Regions from separate parts of the Bacillus sp. FG16 genome, predicted to be linked through region 2. Evidence: riboswitches for the same ligand, from Rfam matches in the RefSeq annotation. Region 2 holds a riboswitch; the other holds the start of a gene.
What was found. A riboswitch is a leader RNA that binds a small molecule or an ion and turns the genes downstream of it on or off. The one in region 2 is predicted to bind S-adenosylmethionine.
Positions count from the first base shown of each region.

Region 1: another riboswitch for S-adenosylmethionine. It lies ahead of ACODS7_RS02720 (bifunctional homocysteine S-methyltransferase/methylenetetrahydrofolate reductase); the one in region 2 lies ahead of ACODS7_RS25385 (peptide ABC transporter substrate-binding protein).

Region 1 is NZ_JBMDKC010000004.1:2,766-10,742, forward strand. It holds gene metH (methionine synthase) at 1-3,285, opposite strand, end outside; gene ACODS7_RS02720 (bifunctional homocysteine S-methyltransferase/methylenetetrahydrofolate reductase) at 3,285-5,117, opposite strand; SAM riboswitch class I at 5,188-5,297, opposite strand; SAM riboswitch class I at 5,501-5,611, shown strand; gene metI (cystathionine gamma-synthase/O-acetylhomoserine thiolyase) at 5,706-6,818, shown strand; partial or broken gene metC (cystathionine beta-lyase) at 6,815-7,977, shown strand, end outside.
Region 2 is NZ_JBMDKC010000095.1:3,532-11,508, reverse strand. It holds gene modA (molybdate ABC transporter substrate-binding protein) at 1-480, shown strand, start outside; gene modB (molybdate ABC transporter permease subunit) at 486-1,160, shown strand; gene ACODS7_RS25405 (GRP family sugar transporter) at 1,460-2,311, shown strand; gene pnuC (nicotinamide riboside transporter PnuC) at 2,380-3,030, opposite strand; gene proC (pyrroline-5-carboxylate reductase) at 3,217-4,020, shown strand; gene ACODS7_RS25390 (aldo/keto reductase) at 4,022-4,855, shown strand; SAM riboswitch class I at 5,008-5,112, shown strand; gene ACODS7_RS25385 (peptide ABC transporter substrate-binding protein) at 5,245-6,885, shown strand; gene ACODS7_RS25380 (peptide ABC transporter substrate-binding protein) at 7,292-7,977, shown strand, end outside.

The sequences.
Region 1 (7,977 bases), on a different contig from region 2:
AATTAAGCGAAATAGCTTTTCTTGATCTGCAAGTTCTGGACACGCCGGATAACCAAATGACACGCGTATTCCTCTATATTTCGTACGGAAACGTTCTTCCATCGTCAGTTCAGGTGAGTCTGGAATGCCCCAGCGGTCACGAATGAGCATATGTGTTTTTTCAGCAAGTCCTTCTGCTAATTCAAGCGCTAACGATTGAATGGCATGACTACGTAAGTAATCACCTTTCGCCTTCCACTCTTCAGCAATGTCCCGAACTCCTTCCCCAACCGTAACAGATAAGAAAGCAACATAGTCCATCTCATCTCCAATTGGGCGCAAATAATCGCCTAAAGTACGATAGGGAGCCTTTCCTTGTCTAGGGAATGTGAAACGCTCTATAACACGCGTATGATCTTCTGGATCATATATTACAATGTTTTGTCCGTCGCTTTGCGCTGGGAAAAATTGATACACTGCTTTCGGCTTTAACCAAGATTGTCCTTCCTGCAATAATTCATCTATTAAATCATTTAATTCATGTGCTCTCTTATCCCCCTCTTTCAAAAGCTTCTTCACATTTCCTTTTAATCCAAGGTGATGCCCAAGTAACATTTGTCTATTTAAAAATGGAGCGAGATGAAGAGCCGGAATATCGCGTAATACAATTCGTTTTGTTGAATCAGGCACCATAACCTCAGCCTTCGGTAATGGCTCAATTACTGCTGGAATTTCTACTTGCTTCTCCTCTTTTTTTACGATATGAAGATGACGTTCTTTTTTATCCTGTTTCATCTTCTCACGCTCTTCTTCTTTTTGAAGCTTATTAATAATATCGAGCCCCGTCATCGCATCACTCGCATAACAAACGAGCCCTTTATATGATGGTGAAATCCGATTATCTGTAAACTTTCTCGTTAACGCTGCACCACCTACAACAATGGGCACATCAATATTTGCTGCTTTTAAATCTTCAGCAGTCGTTACCATTTGTTGCGCTGATTTTACTAATAAACCTGAAAGGCCTATAATGTCAGGCTTCTTTTCTTGTACTTCTTGAACAATTCGATCCGAACGAACATTGATTCCTAAATTAATAATCTCATATCCGTTATTCGATAAAATAATTTCAACGAGGTTTTTCCCAATATCATGTACGTCACCTTTAACAGTTGCTAATAATACTTTCCCTTTTTTTGCACTATCGCTAGATTCCATATGTGGCTCTAAATAACTTACAGCAGCTTTCATACTTTCGGCACTTTGCAATACTTCTGCAACAATAAGTTCATTATTATTAAATAGTCGTCCTACCTCGTCCATCCCTGTCATAAGCGGACCGTTAATAATATCAAGAGGTTTTCTTCCTTCTTCAAGTGCAAGACTTAAATCCTCGTGTAATCCTTGTTTCGTACCTTCTACAATATAATTTGCTAGTCGTTCATCAAGCGTTAACGTTTCTTGCACAACGACATCTTTCTTTTTAGCGACTCGGTAAAAGTTTGTAAATTCTTCTAACGTCTCTTTCGTCGTTTCAAACAGTAATGCATCTGCAAGTTGTTTTTCTTCCTCTGGAATTGACGCATAGCGTTCTAATTTTTCCGTATTAACAATCGCGTAATCTAATCCAGCCTTCGTAGCATGATATAAAAAGACGGAATTCAATACTTCACGTCCAGCTGGTGGTAAACCAAATGATATGTTACTTACACCTAAAATCGTTAAACACTCTGGTAACGCTTCTTTAATAAGGCGAATGCCCTCTATAGTCGCTGCCGCTGAACCGATATATTCTTCATCACCTGTCCCTACTGGAAACACAAGTGCATCAAAAATAATATCTGACGGGCGTATCCCATATTTCGTCGTTAATAATTCGTAACTTCTTTTTGCAATTTCTAATTTTCTTTCAGCACTTACTGCCATACCATCTTCATCGATTGTACCAACTACAATTGCAGCACCATACTTACGAAGAAGCGGTGTTACCTTTTCAAAACGCTCTTCTCCATCTTCTAAATTAATAGAGTTGATAACAGCTTTTCCTTGAATATAAGTAAGTGCTCTTGCCATAACATTTTCATCCGTTGAATCAATCATAATCGGTACTTTTAACACTTTCGTAACTTCTGTCAAAAATTTCTCCATATCTTCTATTTCATCACGATCAGGATCTGCCATACAAATATCAATAATATGAGCATTTTTCTTCACTTGCGCTCTTGCCACTTCAGCAGCCTCTTCAAATTTCCCTTCTGCTACTAATCGTTTAAATTTACGTGAACCAATAACATTCGTTCTTTCACCTACAAATAACGGTCTCATAGACTCATCGTATTGCAGTGCCTCTAATCCACTAATTCCATGTCCTTCTCTCTCATGATGGTCACGAGGCTTAAGAGATGCTAGCGCTTCCTTCATTGCTCTTATATGTTCTGGTGTTGTGCCACAACAACCACCGATAATATTAACCCATCCTTCTTCAGCAAATCGCTTCACCTTTTCAGCAAGAGAAGATGGAGACTCATGGTAATGTCCATCTTCATCAGGAAGACCTGCATTTGGATAACAAGAAATGTAACACTCCGATAAATCAGATAGTGAACGAATATGATCCCTCATAAACTCCGGACCAGTCGCACAATTTAACCCAACAGATAATGGTTTCATATGTTCTACTGATAAATAAAAAGCTTCAATTGTTTGCCCAGCCAGAGTCGTTCCCATTGGCTCAATCGTTCCTGAAATCATAATAGGAACCGTTTTTTTCAGTTCTTCAAAAGCAGCTTGAATTCCAATATAAGCTGCTTTCACGTTACGCATATCTTGACTCGTCTCAACGAGTAATACATCAACTTCTCCTTTTAATAATCCTCGTGCCTGCCTTGTATAAGCCTCAATCAATTCTTCAAAAGTCACACCACCAGTAACACTAATTGCTTTCGTTGTTGGTCCCATCGCTCCCGCAACATATACTTCCTTACCGCTTTCTTTAACAGCTTGCTTCGCCAAAAGTGCTGCCTTTTCATTTAGTTCTTCATCTAAATGAGACAGCTCATAATCACTTAGTACAATATTCGTTGCCCCAAATGTATTTGTTTCAATAATATCCGCTCCAGCTTCAATATAAGCTTTATGAATCTTTAAAATAACGTCTGGTCTTGTTTCTACTAAATATTCATTACAGCCCTCGTACTCTTCTCCTCCGAAATCTTCAGCAGTTAAATCCTCTTGCTGAATCATTGTTCCCATTGCACCATCTAATATTAAAATGCTATTTTGTAATTTTTCTTCTATACACTTCATCAATTAATACCTTCTTTCACTTCTTGCTTTTCTCTTACATATTTAACAAGATGTTCTGTAATTTCATATTTTAAAAATGGTGTAATAAGATAAATACCATTAAAATATTTCATCGCTGCGTCGATCAATTCTTGCGAAATGCGAATCCCTTCCTCAATTGCTGCCTCTTTCGTTTCGTGTCCATCCATTCTCTCTCTTATTTCTTCAGGAAGAGTAATACCCGGTACCTCAAAATGAAGAAAATCTGCATTCCGCTTACTTACTAACGGCATAATTCCAATAAAAATAGGTTGTTCCAAATGCTTTGTCGCTTCATACACTTCTTCAATTAAGGCGATACCGTAAATTGGCTGAGTTAAAAAATATTCCGCTCCAGCATCTATTTTTCGTTCCATTCGCTTAACCGCTGCTTTTAAGTGCCTCACGTGAGGATTAAATGCGCCGCCTACAGAAAACCTTGTCGCCGGTCCAATTGATTTCCCTAAAATTGAACGTCCATCGTTCATTTCTTTAATCATTTTAATGAGCTCAATAGAGGACAAATCGTATACAGAAGTTGCACCGGGAAAATCACCAACGCGCGCTGGATCACCAGTCAAAGCTAACACTTCTTCCATCCCTAACGCCGATAAACCTAACAAATGAGATTGTAGTCCAATGACGTTATGATCTCTACACGTTAAATGTGTCAATACCGGGATATCATGCTTCGTTAATAACGCACCCATCGCCATATTAGAAATACGAGGCGATGCTAATGAATTATCTGCTAGAGTAATAGCATCTGCTCCCGCTCTTTTTAACGCTCTTGCTCCTTCAAAAAAACGCTGTGTATCTAACGTTTTCGGTGGATCTAATTCCACTACAACTGTCGTTTGTTTTTTCGCTTTCTCTGCTAGAGTGACGTGAGCCTTCGAACGTTTCTCATGCGTATGAACGACTTTCGGCCTTTGAATAGTGTCTTTTTCTATTACAGGTGTAACATTCGCAACAGCGCGCTTCATACTTTGAATATGTTCTGGAGTCGTACCACAACAACCACCTAACAACCGAATACCTTGCTCAATAAATCTCGGTGTCATCGCCTCAAAATAAGCTGGGCTTCCCTCATATACGTAACGTCCCTCCACATAATTCGGGAGACCTGCATTTGGGTATGCTGATAAATAGCCATTTTGCGGAATCGATATCATTTTGAAAGCCTCTGTCATATGAAGCGGCCCTAGTTGACAATTCAATCCAACAACATTTGCACCGTAATCTATAAGTTGCTTTAATATTTCATTGACATCATTTCCATTTTGAGTCGTACCTGCTTCATGTAACGCTAATTGAGCAACAATTGGAATGTTCGTTTGCTTACGCAATACTTTAACGGCATGCAGTAATTCAAATTCATCGTAAAAAGTTTCTAATAGTAATCCATCAACTTGTTCTTCTAGTAAAGCCCCTGCCTGTTCAAGTAGCATAAACTCCCTTTCCATATCAGTCGTTGTAACGGCTCCGATATGTTTCATACCACCAATTGTTCCTAAAATTGCATTTCTGTCCGTAACAGATGCTTTCGCCAGCTTTACTGCCGCTCTATTAATTTCTGTAACTTGATTTTCTAAGCCATACATACGTAATTTCGCCTCATTTGCTCCATACGTATTCGTTTGAATTACATCTGCTCCAGCAGCTACATATTGTTTATGAATCGATATAATTAAGTCTGGATCAGATACATTCAATTCTTCAAAGCTACTTTGCAAACCATGTGAATGCAATAACGTCCCAACCGCACCATCACCTATTACAATTCCTTTTGATAATAAATCTAGTAACTTCACGAATCTCCCTCATTTCTATCAATATAAAAACCCCCTCTTCACTTTGAAGAGGGGGACATAATCGTTCCTCCTCTTATTATGCAAAACATTCGTTTTGCAGGTATTAGCACCGTTTCAAACATTTCGTTTGAAGGTTGCCGGGTTTCACAGGGCCTTTCCCTCCACCGCTCTCAATAAGAGTTGTCTTTATTATTTTATTTATGTAGCTAAAAGGAAATGCGTTCCCCTTTTAACAATGTTTGTTAATTTTTTAATAAATTTAGCATGCACAAAAGTAAAAGTCAATGACACTTGCGGAAAAATAAAAATTATTTAAAATAGAGTTGCAATTCAATTATCTTTTGTTGTAAAGTTAAAAACATAATAAAAATTTCATACGAACATTCTTATCTAGAGAGGTAGAGGGACTGGCCCTGTGACGCCTCAGCAACCATTAACATTTTGTTAATAAGGTGCTAATTCCAGCAAATTGTGAAAGATTTGACAGATGAGAAGAAGACTCTATTCAAACCGAAAGCCTTCTTCTTAGAAGGCTTTTTTTATTTTATATTCAGTTAATGTTTCAATTTAAAAAGGAGGAATTTTCACATGTCAACAATCGAAACAAAGCTAGCACAAATCGGCAATCGCAGTGAAACTACAACAGGAACGGTTAATCCACCAGTTTATTTCTCAACCGCTTATCGTCACGAAGGAATTGGTAAATCTACTGGCTTTGACTATTCACGAACTGGCAATCCAACTCGCGGTCTTTTAGAACAGGCGATCGCAGACTTAGAATATGGCGAACAAGGTTATGCCTGTAGTTCAGGGATGGCAGCTGTTCTCCTCGTCCTTTCTCTATTCCGCTCTGGAGACGAACTTATTGTATCTGAAGATTTATACGGGGGAACGTATCGATTATTTTCTGAACATGAAAAAAAGTGGAATGTTCGATGTAGATACGTAAATACACAGTCTATTAAACAAATTGAGCAAGCTATCACAACTGAAACGAAGGCTATTTTCATAGAAACTCCAACTAATCCATTAATGCAAGTTACTGATATTGCTGCTGTCGCAACTGTAGCGAAAAGGCACGGACTACTTCTTATTGTAGACAACACATTCTACACACCTTATATACAGCAACCATTAACAGAAGGTGCCGACATTGTACTTCATAGCGCAACGAAATATTTAGGGGGGCATAACGATGTACTAAGCGGACTTGTCGTTGCAAAAGGAAAGGAACTTTGTGAGGAAATCGCCCATTATCATAATGCATCAGGTGCGGTCTTAAGCCCATTTGACTCATGGTTATTAATTCGCGGTATGAAAACGTTAGCGCTTCGCATGAGACAACATGAAGAAAATGCGAAAGCAGTTGTTGCGTATTTAAATGATGAAGACGGGGTGACAGATGTATTTTATCCAGGAAGAGGCGGCATGATTTCATTCCGCCTTAAAGATGAAGCTTGGATCAATCCATTCTTACAATCTTTATCCTTAATTACATTTGCCGAAAGTCTCGGTGGTGTAGAAAGTTTAATGACTTATCCAGCAACGCAGACACATGCTGATATTCCTGAAGAAATTAGAACAGCAAACGGTGTATGTAATCGTCTTCTTCGATTCTCCGTTGGCATTGAAAATAGTAACGATTTAATTCAAGACTTAAAGCAAGCCATTAAACTCGTAAAAGAAGGTGTAAGAATATGAGTTATTCTATAGATACACTCTTACTACACAACCAATATAAACATGACTCACAAACAGGCGCTGTGAACGTTCCTATTTATAACACATCAACTTTTCACCAGTTTGATGTAGATACGTTCGGAAAATATGACTATAGCAGGTCAGGAAATCCAACTCGTGAAGCTCTTGAAGATATCATCGCTTTATTAGAGGGCGGAACAAAGGGGTTCGCCTTTGCATCAGGCATTGCAGCGATTTCCACTGCATTTCTTCTTCTTTCACAAGGGGATCACGTTCTCATTTCAGAAGATGTATACGGAGGCACTTACCGAGTGATAACTGAAGTACTCTCCCGTTACGGTGTTTCACATACATTTGTTGATATGACCAATTTAGAAGAAATAAAACAAAACATTAAACCAAATACAAAGCTCTTTTATGTAGAAACACCTTCTAACCCACTTTTAAAAGTGACAGATATTCGCGAGATTTCTAAACTCGCAAAATCTATTGGCGCTCTTACTTTTGTTGATAATACATTTTTGACACCACTATTCCAAAAACCACTTGAACTTGGAGCTGATGTCGTTCTTCATAGTGCTACAAAATTTATTGCTGGTCATAGTGATGTTACTGCCGGATTAGCAGTCGTAAAAGATGCAGAACTCGCTCAAAAGCTTGGATTTTTACAAAATGCATTCGGTGCTATTTTAGGGCCTCACGATTGTTCTCTCGTACTTCGCGGTCTAAAAACATTGCATGTACGCCTCGAGCATTCAGCTAAAAATGCCAATAAAATTGCACATTATTTACAAGAGCACGTTAAAGTACAAAATGTCTATTATCCGGGATTATAAACACATCTCGGATTTGATATTCAACATTCTCAAGCGACATCAGCTGGAGCAGTCTTATCATTTACTTTGCAATCAGAAGATGCACTCCGCCAATTTTTATCAAAAGTAAAATTACCTGTTTTTGCAGTTAGTTTAGGAGCTGTCGAGTCAATTCTTTCCTATCCAGCTAAAATGTCACATGCAGCACTGTCGCAAGAAGCTCGTGATGAAAGAGGAATCTCTAATTCATTACTTCGGTTATCAGTTGGTCTCGAAAATGTTGACGATTTAATATCCGATTTTGAAAATGCCCTTTCTTATGTAGAAGAACCTGTAAATGCATA
Region 2 (7,977 bases):
TTCATTAATGAAAAAGAGGGGAAAAATCTTCTTGGAAATGAACTAGTTCTAGTCATCCCTAAAGATAGCTCTCTTACAAAATTTCAAGATTTAAAAGATGAGAAAATCAAAAAAATTGCACTTGGTACACCTGAATCTGTACCTGCTGGAAAATATGCAAAGGCTTCTCTAACACACGAAAACCTTTGGAATGATGTTCAAAATAAAGTCGTATTTACAAAAGATGTTCGCCAAGTGTTAACATATGTAGAAACAGGGAATGTCGATGCTGGTATCGTATACAAAACAGATGCTCTCATTTCAGATAAAGTAAAGATTGGTGAGACAGCAGCAGCTACTTCTCATGAGCCAATCCACTATCCTTTAGGTGTTATAAAGGAATCTAAACATAAGAAAGAGGCGACTTCAGTTTATGAGTATTTGCAGTCAAAAGATGCACAATCTATCTTTAAGAAATATGGATTTACAGTCCTGTCGTAATTACTATGAGCATTGATGCTATTATATCGCCTGTCTTTCTATCTTTAAGAGTAGCTGCTTGCGCCACTATTCTCGTTACAATTTTAGGGACGATTGTCGGGCGAGTATTAGCTCGCTCCTCATGGCGATATAAAGTACTATTAGAAACCATTTTTTTATTACCAATGGTACTTCCACCAACTGTTATCGGCTTCTTTCTCATTATCATGTTTGGAAACAACAGCCCGATCGGAAAGTGGATCGAATCATTATTTCAGCAGTCTATTATGTTCACATCTACTGCTGCGATTATCGCTTCTACAGTTGTTGCATTTCCGCTTATGTACCAATCAGCAAAAACGGGATTTTCTATCGCAAATGTACAAATTGAAGAAAGTGCTCGTGACCTTGGCGCAAGTGAATATCAAGTTTTTCTGCACGTTACACTTCCGCTCGCATTTCCTGCCTTACTAAGCGGGATGATTTTGAGCTTTGTCCGCGCGCTCGGTGAGTTTGGTGCTACACTCATGTTTGCCGGGAATATTCCTGGTAAAACACAGACAATCCCAACTGCAATTTACATGGCCATTGACGCAAGTAATATGCAACTCGCCTGGACACTTGTGATTATCACTATTAGTATGTCACTCGCATTTCTCCTATGCATTCAGCTTATTAATAAAAGAATTAGTAATTCTTAAAGCAGCTTTTTTGAAGCTGCTTCTTTATTTCTTAGGAAATAAAATATACCATCGGGAAATAACTGAATTTTACCTTTTATTAAAATATACATTTTATTTGAATTCACTTTCTAAAATAGGCAATTTCCTGTTATTATATGGAGGTGTTTCAAAAAATGAAGAAATGAAAACGCATTTATATCGTAAGTTCTTCATCCTGTTTTAGCGATCGGTAATCTTCTACTCTATTAGTGGGGCATTACCGATCGTTAGAACGATATGTAATTATATTGGTATAGAAAACCGAAGGGAGTCTTGTAATGGACATTTTATTAGCGCTTCTTCCTGCAATTGCATGGGGAAACATCTTATTAGTAAGCGTAAAAATGGGCGGTGGTGCATATAGCCAAACGGTAGGTATGACAATCGGTGCTCTATTCTTCGCAACAATCATGTATGTATTTACTCAACCAGCTTTAACAATGACAGTCTTAATTGTTGGTTTTATTTCAGGTTTATTCTGGGCTTTAGGACAAGTAAACCAATTAAAAACAGTTGAAAAACTAGGTGTTTCAACTACTGTAACGATTTCTACTGGCATGCAACTTGTTGCAACTTCTATCTTTGGGGTTATCGCTTTCCGTGAGTGGACTACTACTACAACGATCATTCTGGGAACGATTGCAATCCTATTAATCGTAGTTGGTGTTGTATTCACATCATTAGATGATAAAGAAAATGCTCAGCCACCAGGACAATTGAAAAAAGGTCTTCTTACTTTAATTGTTTCTACTTTCGGCTATCTTGTATATGTAATTATTATTCGTTGGTATAATATCGACGGTTGGTCTGCTATTTTACCACAAGCAGTTGGTATGTTTGTTGGTGCGGTTGTACTGACGTCTAAACATAAACCATTTAACAAATATGCAATCCGTAATGCTTTATCTGGTTTACTATGGGGAACTGGAAACTTATTCTTACTTCTTTCATTACCACGTGTTGGAGTAGCAACAAGCTTCCCATTATCTCAAACTGGAATCGTTATCTCAACATTCGGCGCAATTGTCTTCTTAGGTGAAAAGAAAACAAAACGTCAATTGATCTTTATTGCACTAGGTAGTGTTTTAATTATCGGCGGCGCTGTATTACTTGGTATGACAAAAGCATAATCTTATATTCTATTAGTAACCCCCTGAAGCATATATGCTTCAGGGGGTTTTTTAATTCTAATTTTTTTCTAGATATAATTATTTGTATGTTCTTGCCCCTTATAATTACTCTTCCACTCTAGCAAACCAGCTACACATATAAAGAGATTAATAACAGCTAATATTAGCATGACGTATAAACCAGTAGAAATATAAATTACAACGCTAACTACATTATATAAAATCCATAAATGCCAGTTTTCTAATATTTTTCGACTTAACATAAATTGAGCCACTAGTCCCAATACAGCATTTAAAGCGTCTAAATATGGACTTGTTGACTCTAAATAACGGACTTGATAATAACCCCAACCAATCCAAGCAACTAAAATAAAACTTATATAAAAAGTCCACCCTTTCAAATCTAAACGAACTGTTGCTTTTACCTCTCCCTCCCCACTTCGTGCAATCCAATAATACCAACCATATACATTAAAGATAAATTGAAAAGCAGCTAATACTGCCATTGCATATAAACCTTGTGTAATAAAAATGTATAGAAATACCGCAACAGTAATCATGCCAAATAAAAAGTTGGATACTTTTTCTCTCGCTAATAACCAAACATTAATGATCCCCATAATTGATGCAAAAATTTCAATATAACTCGATTGAATATACAATCCAACTAATACACAAATAATACTAGAAACAAGTAAAAAAAGTGGACTTCTAACCATATTTATCTCTCCCCAGATGTGTAATAAATTCCCTATCACCAGTATAAGGAATAGCCCTTTCCTTTACCATGAATTTCCGCCTTCTCATTATCCATTCCATCTACGGTAAGTCTTTTCTTTTTACAAAATTCTCTTAAAGATGATATCGTTTTTATAACATATCTCTACTAGAAAGGAATAAAGGATATGCCTAACAAACATCGAATTTTATTTATTGGTGCTGGTCGTATGGCAGAAGCTATATTTTCCGGATTACTTAAAACAAGCAAAGAGTACATCGAAGAAATTATCATCTCTAACCGAAGCAACGTAGAAAAGTTAGAACAATTACAAAGGCGATATAATGTGTCTATTACAACGGATTGGAAGCAGCATATTACATCTGTCGATACGGTTGTTTTAGCAATGCCACCTTCTGCTCATGAAGAGTTATTAGCTGAGCTATCTCCGTTAATATCAAATCAACTTGTCGTAACAGTAGCAGCTGGCATTGGACCATCTTATTTAGAAGCTAGACTCCCAAAAGGCACGCCTGTTGCTTGGATTATGCCTAATACAGCTGCTGAAATTGGAAAGTCTATCTCCTTATATACAATGGGACAATCAGTAAACGAGATGCATCAAGAAACCCTGCAACTGCTTTTAAGAGGTATTGGTACTTCGCAACTTTGTACTGAGGAAGAAGTCCATCAGCTTACTGCAGTTACTGGAAGTGCACCAGCCTTCCTTTATTACTTTGCTGAAAGCTTAATTGAAGCAACAAAAAGTTATGGAGTCGATGAAGAAACCGCAAAACATCTTGTCATTCAAATAATTTCTGGCTCTGCTTCTATGCTCGAACAAACGCAAGATCCAGCTAACCTCCGCGAACAAGTAACAACGCCAGGTGGTTCCACAGCTGAGGGTCTCAAAACTTTATACGAATATAATTTTTCAGAGGCAATTCAAAAAGCAGTAGAAGCAACAAACAAAAAAGCTAGGGGGAAATAATATGATTTTAACAAGTTTAAAAGACTATACAACATTACATAACGGTGTAAAAATGCCTTGGTTTGGTTTAGGTGTTTTTAAAGTAGAAGATGGTTCAGAAGTAATTGATTCTGTAAAAGCAGCAATTAAAAATGGCTACCGCAGCATCGATACTGCAGCAATCTATCAAAATGAAGAGGGCGTTGGACAAGCGATTCGTGAATCAGGTGTTTCACGTGAAGAATTATTTATTACCTCAAAAGTATGGAATAGCGATCAAGGATATGAAACAACACTTCAAGCATTTGAAACTACATTAGAGAAATTAGGTCTAGAATATTTAGACTTATATTTAGTACATTGGCCTGTAAAAGGGAAATATACTGAATCATGGAAAGCATTAGAAAAACTTTATAAAGATGGCCGTGTTCGCGCTATCGGTGTGAGTAATTTCCACATTCACCACTTACAAGACGTATTTGAAATTGCTGAAATTAAGCCAATGGTCAACCAAGTGGAATACCACCCACGTTTAGCACAAGAAGAGTTACATGCATTCTGTAAAGAACATAACATCCAGCTTGAAGCTTGGTCACCATTAATGCAAGGACAACTACTAGATAATCCAACGTTACAAGAAATTGCGACAAAATATAATAAATCAACTGCGCAAATTATTTTACGCTGGGATTTACAAAACGAAGTTGTAACAATCCCTAAATCAATTAAAGAACATCGCATTATTGAAAATGCAAACATCTTCGACTTTGAATTAAGTGCTGATGATATGAAAGCAATTCAAGCTTTAAATGAAGATCGTCGCGTTGGTCCAGATCCAGATAACTTTAACTTCTAAGCGAAAAACCACTGCCATATGCAGTGGTTTTTTTATTTAAGAAAACTGAAAATTTAAACTATATTTCATTTGGTTGACACTTCATTGTTCAAGGTGTAAGATTTTGAATTATCAAAGAAACACAAAAATTAATAAAATTTATTCGTTTACTCATTGTATCAAGAGAGGTGGAGGGACTGGCCCTTTGAAACCTCGGCAGCAGGTTCATTTTGAATACTGTGCCACTTCCTGCAAGCTTTATGCTTGAAAGATAGAATGAGGGACTTCGTTTATATACGGGTGCATAACTTGTACGTAAAAATCCCTCTTTCTCAATATGAAAAGAGGGATTTTTTATTTTTCATTTCCCTCATCATCATCCAAACTTAATTATTTAGGAGGAAAATCAAATGAAAAAGAAGTTTGTACCCGGTATTGCATCAGTTGTAGGAGTAAGTATTTTATTAACTGGTTGCGGTAGTTATAAAAACGAAGCAAGCGGAGCAAATGCAAAAGACGAGGCACCTAGTAAACAGGTTTTAAATTTATCTTCACCTACTGAAATACGAACAATGGATACGGCCCGTGCTACAGATACTGATTCTGGTCAAGTAATGAGAAACGTATTTGAAGGTTTGTATAATCTTGGTGAAGGTAACAAACCTGTCCCTGGCGTTGCAAAATCTCATGAAGTAAGTGGCGATAAAACGAAATACACATTCCACCTGCGAGATTCAAAATGGTCAAACGGCACTCCTGTTACAGCGAAAGATTTTGTGTTCGCTTGGCAGAGAGCCGTAGATCCAGCAACAGCCTCTGAATACGCATTTCTATTCTTTGATATTAAAAATGCAACAAAAATTAACAATAAAGAACTTCCAGCCGACCAACTTGGTGTAAAAGCAGTTGATGACCATACGTTTGAGGTAGAATTGGAACGTCCTGTTCCGTATTTTATTAGCTTAACAGCGTTCCCAACATTTCTACCAATTAACGAGGAATTCTTTAAAGCACAAGGTGATAAGTACGCTTTAGAAGATAATACAATCTTGTACAATGGAGCTTTTACACTAAGCGATTGGAAGCACGAACAAAGCTTTAAATTTAAGAAGAACCCTACCTATTGGGATAAAGATACTGTCAAACTAGAAGAAATCAATTTTAACGTCGTAAAAGAAAAATCAACAGAAGTAAATTTATTCGAGTCAAAACAATTAGACCGTATAAAACTAACATCTGACTTCGTTGATAAATATAAAAAAGATGCCAACTTTAAAGAACGTCCAAACGTAGGCGTACAATTTTTACGTATGAATCAACAAAACAAAGTACTTCAAAACGTTTCTGCACGCCAAGCAATTGATCAAACAATTGATAGAAAATCCTTTGTAAATACGTTATTAAATGATGGCTCTACACCAACATTTGGTCTCGTTCCAAAAAACTTTGCAAAAGGACCTGAAGGAAAAGAATTCCGTACTGCAAACGGCGATTTAACAAAAGTTGATACAAAATCCGCACAAAAGTTATGGGAAAAAGCTAAACAAGAGCTTGGTTCTGAAAAGATAACATTAGAATTATTAACGAGTGATGCTGACCTTGATAAGAAAACTGGTGAATTCTTAAAAGGACAACTAGAAAAGAATTTAGATGGCTTAACAGTAAATATAAAACCGCAACCGCGTAAGCAACAAGTTTCGCTTTTATTAAAAGGTGACTACGAAATCGGAATTGATGGCTGGAGCCCTGACTTTGCGGATCCAATTACATTCCTTGAGCTATTTACAACGAATAACCCTTATAACTTAGATCATTACTCTAGTAAGGAATTCGATGAAACAATAGCAAAAGTGAAAACAACTTTAGCTGGTGATGAAAAAGCTCGCTGGGAAGCATTACTAGAATCCGAGAAAATATTATTTAAAGACACTGTTATCGCTCCTCTTTACCAAAAAGGCGAATCTTATTTAGAACGTTCTTATGTGAAAGGAATTGTACAAGTAGACTTTGCAGGTCAATTAAACTTCAAGTGGGCAAAAATTGAAAAATAAAGTAAAACCGTAATAAGTGGGGGTTCTTCATCCCCACTTATTATTAGCCCTCACCAATTGTTTTTTTAGCAAAATATATTAAAAGTAGGTTCTCTCACACAAGAGAATCTACTTTTTTAATATATTATTCCAAGAAATTAACATTCTATTTTTATTATTGACATATAGTTCTTTCCAGTGTTAATATTCTAAATAATCAAAGAAACAAAATATTTCACCATCAAAATATAATGTCTACTACGTTGAAACATATAACGATAGATTATAGCTCAACATGTATATACATATAGAACACCTGATTACCTATAAACAAATATTTATAATAGGTTTTATCTCCTTCTATAGCTCTACTTCAAGACATGGACATTATGACGTTACGAACAACACATTTAGGGAGGAACGAACAATGAAGAAAAAAGTTGTACCTGTTGTTGCATCTGTTTTAGGGGCAAGTCTATTACTAACTGCTTGTGGGGGAAATAAAGATAATGCAAGCGGAGCGAAAGCAAACGATAAAGTACCTGATAAACAGGCAATTAACTTATCATTCGCTTCAGAAATTCCAACAATGGATGTTGCAAAAGCAACGGATGGGGAATCCATGAATGTAATGCGAAATGTTTTTGAAGGTTTATATGCAATGGGAGAAGATAATAAACCGATTCCTGGTGTTGCTGAGTCGGTCGACATTAGTCCCGATAAAACAAAATATACATTCCATCTGCGTGATTCAAAATGGTCAAACGGTACTCCTGTTACAGCAAAGGACTTCGTCTTCGCTTGGCAACGTGCCGTAAATCCTGATACAGCAGCTGAATATGCATTCTTATTCTTCGATATAAAGAATGCGAAACAAATAAACCAAAAACAATTACCGGTTGATCAATTAGGTATTAAAGCTGTTGATGACAAAACTTTAGAAGTACAACTAGACCGTCCTGTTCCTTACTTCTTAAGCTTAACGACATTCTCAACATTCTTACCAATTAATGAAGATTACTTAAAGTCTCAAGGCGATAAATACGGTTTAGAAACAAATCATTTAATTTACAACGGTGCTTTCACATTAGATAACTGGAAACATGAGCAAAG